DNA from 2 places in the Paenibacillus sp. GYB003 genome. Region 2 is predicted to be linked to the other one. Evidence: riboswitches for the same ligand, from Rfam matches in the RefSeq annotation. Region 2 holds a riboswitch; the other holds the start of a gene.
The links. Region 2 has a riboswitch for cyclic di-GMP ahead of PV407_RS20095 (pyridoxal phosphate-dependent aminotransferase). Riboswitches for the same ligand answer to the same signal wherever they lie in the genome.
Positions count from the first base shown of each region.

Region 1: it holds a riboswitch for cyclic di-GMP, as region 2 does, so the genes downstream of both, PV407_RS26870 (class I SAM-dependent methyltransferase) here and PV407_RS20095 (pyridoxal phosphate-dependent aminotransferase) in region 2, are expected to answer to the same signal.

Region 1 is NZ_JARBDC010000085.1:6,917-10,327, reverse strand. Features, by position in the region: gene PV407_RS26875 (thiamine pyrophosphate-dependent dehydrogenase E1 component subunit alpha) at 1-650, opposite strand, end outside; gene PV407_RS26870 (class I SAM-dependent methyltransferase) at 715-1,500, opposite strand; cyclic di-GMP riboswitch class I at 1,697-1,787, opposite strand; gene PV407_RS26865 (LuxR C-terminal-related transcriptional regulator) at 1,910-2,677, opposite strand; cyclic di-GMP riboswitch class I at 2,834-2,924, opposite strand; gene PV407_RS26860 (ABC transporter substrate-binding protein) at 3,080-3,411, opposite strand, start outside.
Region 2 is NZ_JARBDC010000064.1:7,926-11,336, forward strand. Features, by position in the region: gene PV407_RS20090 (GTP cyclohydrolase II) at 1-698, opposite strand, end outside; gene PV407_RS20095 (pyridoxal phosphate-dependent aminotransferase) at 803-2,146, opposite strand; cyclic di-GMP riboswitch class I at 2,470-2,564, opposite strand; gene PV407_RS20100 (GNAT family N-acetyltransferase) at 2,722-3,249, shown strand; gene PV407_RS20105 (LacI family DNA-binding transcriptional regulator) at 3,376-3,411, shown strand, end outside.

The DNA of each region.
Region 1 (3,411 bases), on a different contig from region 2:
AAACCGTATCCTCGCGCCCGGTCCGCGATACTTTCGCAGGCGACCTGCTTCGCATAAGGAACCGAGATGGCAACCTTGTTGTTCTCGCACAGAAAAATAACCGGAAGCCTGTGCACCCCCGCAAAGTTCGCCGCCTCGTGAAATTCGCCCTGATTGCTCGCCCCGTCGCCGAAAGCGGTCAGCACGACGAGAGATTCTCCCATCATGCGGGCGGACAAGGCGATCCCGACGGCATGCGGCACTTGGCTGGCGACGACGCTTGAAGTCGAGAGGATGCGATACGGTTTGCTTCCGTAATGACACGGCATTTGCCGGCCGCCGCTGTTCGGGTCCTCGGCCTTGGCGAAAGCGGCAAGCATCAATTCCTTCGCCGTCATTCCGAATACGATGGCCATCCCCATATCCCGGTAATACGGACAAAGGAAGTCCGTCGCCGGATCCAGCGCATATGCCGCTCCTACCTGTGCGGCTTCATGTCCTTGACAGGAGACCAGAAACGGGATCCGCCCTGCGCGGTTGAGCAGCCACATCCGTTCGTCGACCTTCCGTGCCAAAACCATGGCCCGGTACATGCCCAGAACCTGTTGATCCGATAAACCGATCTGCCGATGCTTGTTTCCCGCCTCAAGGTCCAGTTGTTGGCCCGGCATCGTGAATCCTCCCTTATTCTTTTTTGTCCGAGCTTACGATTAATTTATAAATTCCCCCCTCTTTTCACTTCGTTTTTACGGCACGAACTATAAATTTATGGTAAAAGTAAACGGATTGCGGATGCTCCATACATGCCAAATACGATTCGGAGAATGCCCGCCAGCGATCTTTTCCGCCGATCACCCTTTCAAAAAACGCACCGCCGTTGTGGAATCGTTCCTGCGCCAACCCAATGTGGAGATGTTTAATCTCCCCTTGGAATTCCACCGTTTCCATCCTCCACGAAACGGTGGAAAAACCGGCTTCGGCGAGCAGGTAAGGGATTTTTCGCCCGACCTGTACGTCGACCTCCCCGACTGCCGCTAATTTCCTCAATCCTTCCGTTACGATGGGCGTTTGCGGATACAGATGGAGCATGGAACCGTCCGACTCAATCACAACGAGTTCGCCGCCGGGCTTCAGAACCCGTGCCAGTTCGGCGATAATTCGACACCGTCCTTCCGAATCCTGATGTTGGAGGACAAAACGAGTAACGATGAGATCGAACTGCCCGTCGGGGTAACTCAACTGTTTTAGATCCTGCTTTTCGAAAACGAGGTTCGATATATCCCTCGATACTTCCCGGGCTTGTGCAAGAAGAGAGGCCGTATAATCGCACCCGACGACTCGGGAAGACGGAAACCGCTCGGCCAAGTATCGGCTGACGGCACCCGATCCGCAACCGGCATCCAGCAAATGAGCGCCATCCCTAACGTCAACATCCTGCAATTCCTTTCGGCAATCGTGCACAAGCTGAGATTGCCGTTCCAACCGTTCGAACTCTTTATCGTTCTCCAATACGTAGCTCATAAAGTTCCTCCGGAATGAACATGTAATGATATCGTTCCCGAGCTCTAGTCCCGCTCCATTTTGTTAGCGTTTCCACGACTTGTTCAGCTGAAACTTGCACAGTCTGCCCTTCCGATTGCTCCTGCTGTCTAAACACCTCCTTAAACAAAAAAACCCCCGTCATCCCAACAAGAAATAGACGGAGGCTACCGTCGTATTCGGCAACTGGCTGGCATAGCGGTAAAAGTTGCGCCTTAGCCCCTGTAGCTTTGCGTCGCCGCTTTTCAGCGGGTTTGCTATTGTCGTACGATGTATGAATTTGTCGTTGTGTCATCAATAGTAATTATAGAAATGACTATACATAAAAAAAATACCCAATGTTGGGTATTTTTTTATAATTTTTGTTTAATGCGTCCCGTACACAAACTGGTTATTTAAATTTTTTTAAAAATTCTCCTTTTTGATTCACTCTCGTTTTGGCATAAATCTTTTTAATGAACGTACGAACCGTATTCGGACTAATTCCGCAGCGATCCGCTATTTCAGGCACGCTTTTATTGTCCAGCCATCCGTAAGCGATTTCTTTCTCGCGATTCGTCAAATCGTATTCGTCAAAACGAGCGTAAATCAATTCCTTTTGAATCGTCGGATCTTTCAGGGGCAATTTTTCTTGAATGTTCTTAGCGAGCCGTTCTATTAACGGTATTGCAAATGTAACTTCATGCGAATAATGAAAACTGAGACCCAGGTAGCCCACGGTAACGTGTTTGATACGAATCGGAGTGCATACGCAGGCTAATTCCGCAAACGAAGCATTGCTGTGCTCGGACCCGATTACGACGGAAAGCGACTGCGATTCCATGGATAATGAAATCGCATTGATTCCTGCGTCTTTCATTGAAAATGAGGTGCCGTGTTTAATATAATTGCTTTCCAAAAAATCGATAAACGAATCCGCCCCGATATAATCCAAGACCGTTCCGTCGCTATCGGCAAAAGCAAATACATAGGGTATGGGCACCAAATGTTTCATATTCCTGATTTCCTCTTGCAGCAAATCAAGAATCTCTTTCTTTTCCGCTGCCCTTTCATTGATTTCAGATCTATGGAGGGTAGCAGGAAAACGACCGTCTGCTTCCGGTAATGTACAGAGGTCAAGGTCAGTAGCTTGGTTCCACGAACGAACGATGTCTGTCATCAGTCCCCTTCTTTCTTCGTAAAATAATAATAGTTCGCCCGAAATAATGGGTTGGATCAATCCTCCTGACTATTCGACACTTCGAATAATGAAGAACACAAAAAGCCTCCGTCCAATGGTGACTAGATCGATAGGCAGACGGAGGCTTCCGTCGTATTCGGCAGCTGGCTGGCATCGCGAGGTATTCCCCGCATTAGCCCCTGTAGCTTTGCGTCGCCACTTTTCAGTGGGTTTGCCATTGTCGTACGATGTATGAAATTGTAGACAACAATCCTATTTTGTCATCTTTTGTTAGGGTGCCGTCATGATTATACCATTCCATTGTCGTTTCGTATACTCTCGCTCCTCGCCGGTAGAAGTTCGGCGATCTCGCCGTCATTGACGATTCGCAAGGTTTTTCGCTTATTTCGCCTGCTTTTGCTTTTCTTCTTCGATGTATTTATTCGATTTTTCCTCGGCTTCGCGAAGCGCGGTGTTGATGTCTTTGCCGTTCAGGATCACATCCCGATTCGCTTCGTTCAAGTACGAATAAATTTTGGAATCGTACATGCTGCCGCGCGGAACCGGCGCCGGCTTGACGGAGAAAATGCCCGCCAAATTTTTGCCCTCGAAAATTTTCAGGTCGGCGGCATAATCTTTTTGGATTGCCGGATCCTTCAATACGGTCAATCGCCCGAACTTGTTGATCATCGTCTGCGCTTCCGACGTTTGCATCGCTTGCAACACGCGGTACG
Region 2 (3,411 bases):
ATTTTGGTTGCCAAATAACGTCTATTGTATTTGGACGGCTTTCCCCAAATCGGGTAATGATCGTTGGTGGACAGCCCTTGTTCTTGCAACGATTGCAATTTTTTAGGATTGTTCGTAATCAGGGTCACGGGCTTGGGCCGCAAGTAGCGAAGCACCCGTATCGCTTCGTCATAGGAGCGGTGATCGTCCGAAAACCCTAGTGCGACATTGGCTTCCACCGTATCGTACCCTTCTTCTTGAAGCACGTACGTCAAAGATTTGGCGAATAAACCAATTCCGCGTCCTTCGTGGTCGGCCAGATAGAACAGGGCACCGCTTCCGTTGTTCACCATCATGGACATGGAACGCCGCAATTGAAAGCCGCAATCGCACCGCTTGCTGCCGAATATATCTCCCGTATGGCAAATACTGTGCATCCGAACGAGCGTTTGCTCCGCGTTGGCGAAATCGCCGTAGACTAATACGGAGGATTGCTGATAGGACGCGAGATTCATCTGGGGAAGCACGGCGAGAAGATCTTCTTTTTGCAGCATGCTTTTCTCGATCTTTAACCATGCGTACCACTGGAACATTATTTCCCGATCGTCCAATTGAACGGGAAGTCGAACCGGACCGACCAGGCCGATATCCGGGCGCCCCGGTTCCCTAAGAATGGTCAGCTTGTCCGCCAACACGCTTCTGACTAGTCGTTTCATCATTGAATGTTCCGCTCCTTTATGAAGGAAAAGGAAGCAAGCGTTCCATTTTCGTCTCCTCCATGGATATGAGAATATCTCCGCAATCGGTTCCGGGGTACTAAGAGCTACGACATGACCAACGGGCGGAATTCCTGTTTTTGAAGCGGCTCGAACAATGCCGCCTTGCCGGGAAACCGATCGGACTGGCAGTAATGGAGGCCGGCGACCTGCCAGCGCCGCAGAAACTCGTCGATCACGTCGTAATGGCTGCCCAGATGAAGGCGCACATACGGCGCAGGCGCAGCCTGATTGAAGAGCGATGCGCATAAAAGCGTACCCGTGGCATAAAACAAGTCGTCGCGGAACAGGTCGATGCCGTTTTCGAGCGCTTGATATACTTTCGGCACCTCGAATAGCATGTAGGAGGTCGAGGGACCGACGCAAACGCTCTCGTTCGGCCAGCCCATTGCCTCGACCAGCTTTTGTCGCACGCGCTCCTTCTGGCGGGTGTAGAACATCCCGGTTTCCAATGTCCATTCGGCGGCTTCCCGGGTTGCAAGCCATGCGCACATCACTTCGGCGTTGTGAGTGTTGCAGTGGTACCGGTTTATCCACGACTCCCGGGCCAACCGGCGCAGCAGCATGGGCGAAGTTGTAATCGCGGCGACACCCATCGTGTTGCAGCTGAACTGTTTGCCGAAAGGTCGGGTCGCCATCCATCTCTCGAACATTCCGGATTGCACGATAGGGTTATCGCCTTCATTCTCGTCAAACAGATTCAATACGCTTTTCAAGGTGTTGACCACCGGAACACGCGGGTCGTGGACGTTGTAATAGGCGTCGTCGATCAGCAAATATCCCGATTCCTCCGCGCAAAGCCGGAGCAAATAGGCGGTTGCATCCGTCGGCCATTGCATTCCGGTCGGGTTGTGCTGCGGATTGCTCACCGCAATACCGATATGGACGTCGCGGCGCTGTCTGAGCTCCTGGACGACCGAGTCCCACTCGTTCAGATCGGGGAGCCATCCGTGTTTGGGACGAATCGGAAGATAGACGATGTCAAATCCGACATCCTTGAAAATCCCCCTGTAGTCCCACGACGGAGTAGGCACAAGCGCGACCGGTTTTTTGCCGGGATGCAGCTCCCGGGAATGGCGGATCGCGATTTTGGCCAGATCGTACATCGCCATTCTCGTGGTCATCGCCAGGCATCCGACATCGATGTCAAGCCCATTGCCGGCCCGGCGGTCTTCAAGCTCGTGTTCACTGATAATCAGATTACGCATGAACGTACGATGCCGCTGAATTCCGTAGCCGCACTCGGCATATCCCATCATCTCGCGCGTGAAGGTAAACTTGTTGAGAAATTCCAGGAAGCGGGGACTTACGCCGTTCCAATGCTCGCCTTTGACGGCGTAAAGAACCGGTCCGTGAGGCGATCCCGCTTTGACATACTCGTCGTAAAGCACTTGCTCCGGCGAACATTTGCGAAGCTCGTCAGACTCGTTGGCGAGATGATCGGCCGCTCCCGCGATATGGCTCCGAAGATGCGACGGCTGTACGCTTGCATGAATTTTCATATGAATATCCCTCCCTTGTTTTAGGCCAGGCCGTCGCCTGGCGGCTTGTCCGGAAAACGGATTTTCCCGGCTGCTTGTTCCTCCTCCGTATTATGGCGTTTTTAACGCGAGCGGCGCATCCCCCCTTTCAATGTCTTGGCAGAAAACGCAAAAAGCCTCCGTCCACTTTAATAAATCCATAAATAGAAAGATAGACGGAGGCTTCCGTCGTATTCGGCAGCTGGCTGGCATCGCGGCGGCAGATCGGCCCGCTTTAGCCCCTGTAGCTTTGCGTCGCCACTTTTCAGTGGGTTTGCTATTATCGTACGAAGTATTCAATTGTCAATCTATTCAGAATATACTACGTTTTCCATTGAGAATCGATAGGTCTTGTGTTTTATATTTCTGAGAGTTATTGTAAAATATAATTTTCGTTGCTCCGGTATGGTTAAGAACTGAAATTTACGTTCGGGAGGAAAAGTCCGATGGGAAACGAGCTGCGACTTGTAAGGCCGTCCGCCGAATACCGCGACGCTTACCTATCGTTTTATAACGAATGGCTGGGGAGCGGGGAAAAGATGGTGCCGTGGGTGATCGCAAGAGACCCGTCCGATTTCGCGGCGATGCTCGACTATTTGTTTTCGCAGGACAGCGAGGAAAAGCTCGACGACCCGAATTGGGTGCCGCATTCGACGTACTGGCTGATCGACGGGAGGAACGAAGTCGCGGGCGTAACGAACATTCGCCATCGGCTGAACCGGAAGCTGCTGAACAGCGGCGGGCATATCGGCTACGGCATTCGTCCGTCCGCGCGGCGGAAAGGGTACGCGACCGCTCTGCTTGCGCTTGCGCTGCAAAAGGCGAGGGAACTCGGCATTTCCGACGTTCTCGTCTGCTGCGACCGGAACAACGTCGGCTCGGAAAAAACGATATTGAAAAACGGGGGCGTATTCGAGTCGGAATATACGGAGGAGGACGGCGGCGCCGTCAAACGGTTTTGGATCGGTCCATAAGGCGCAGGAGAAAATACAAACAAACGTGTGAGTATATTTATGCCTTTATATTAAGCAATGGATTGATTATTACGCAAACGTGTGCTATTTTGAAATTGTACAGAAGCTGCGGAGGCTTGGAAAACGATGGTTACTATCAAAGATATTGCGAGAGCCGCAGGC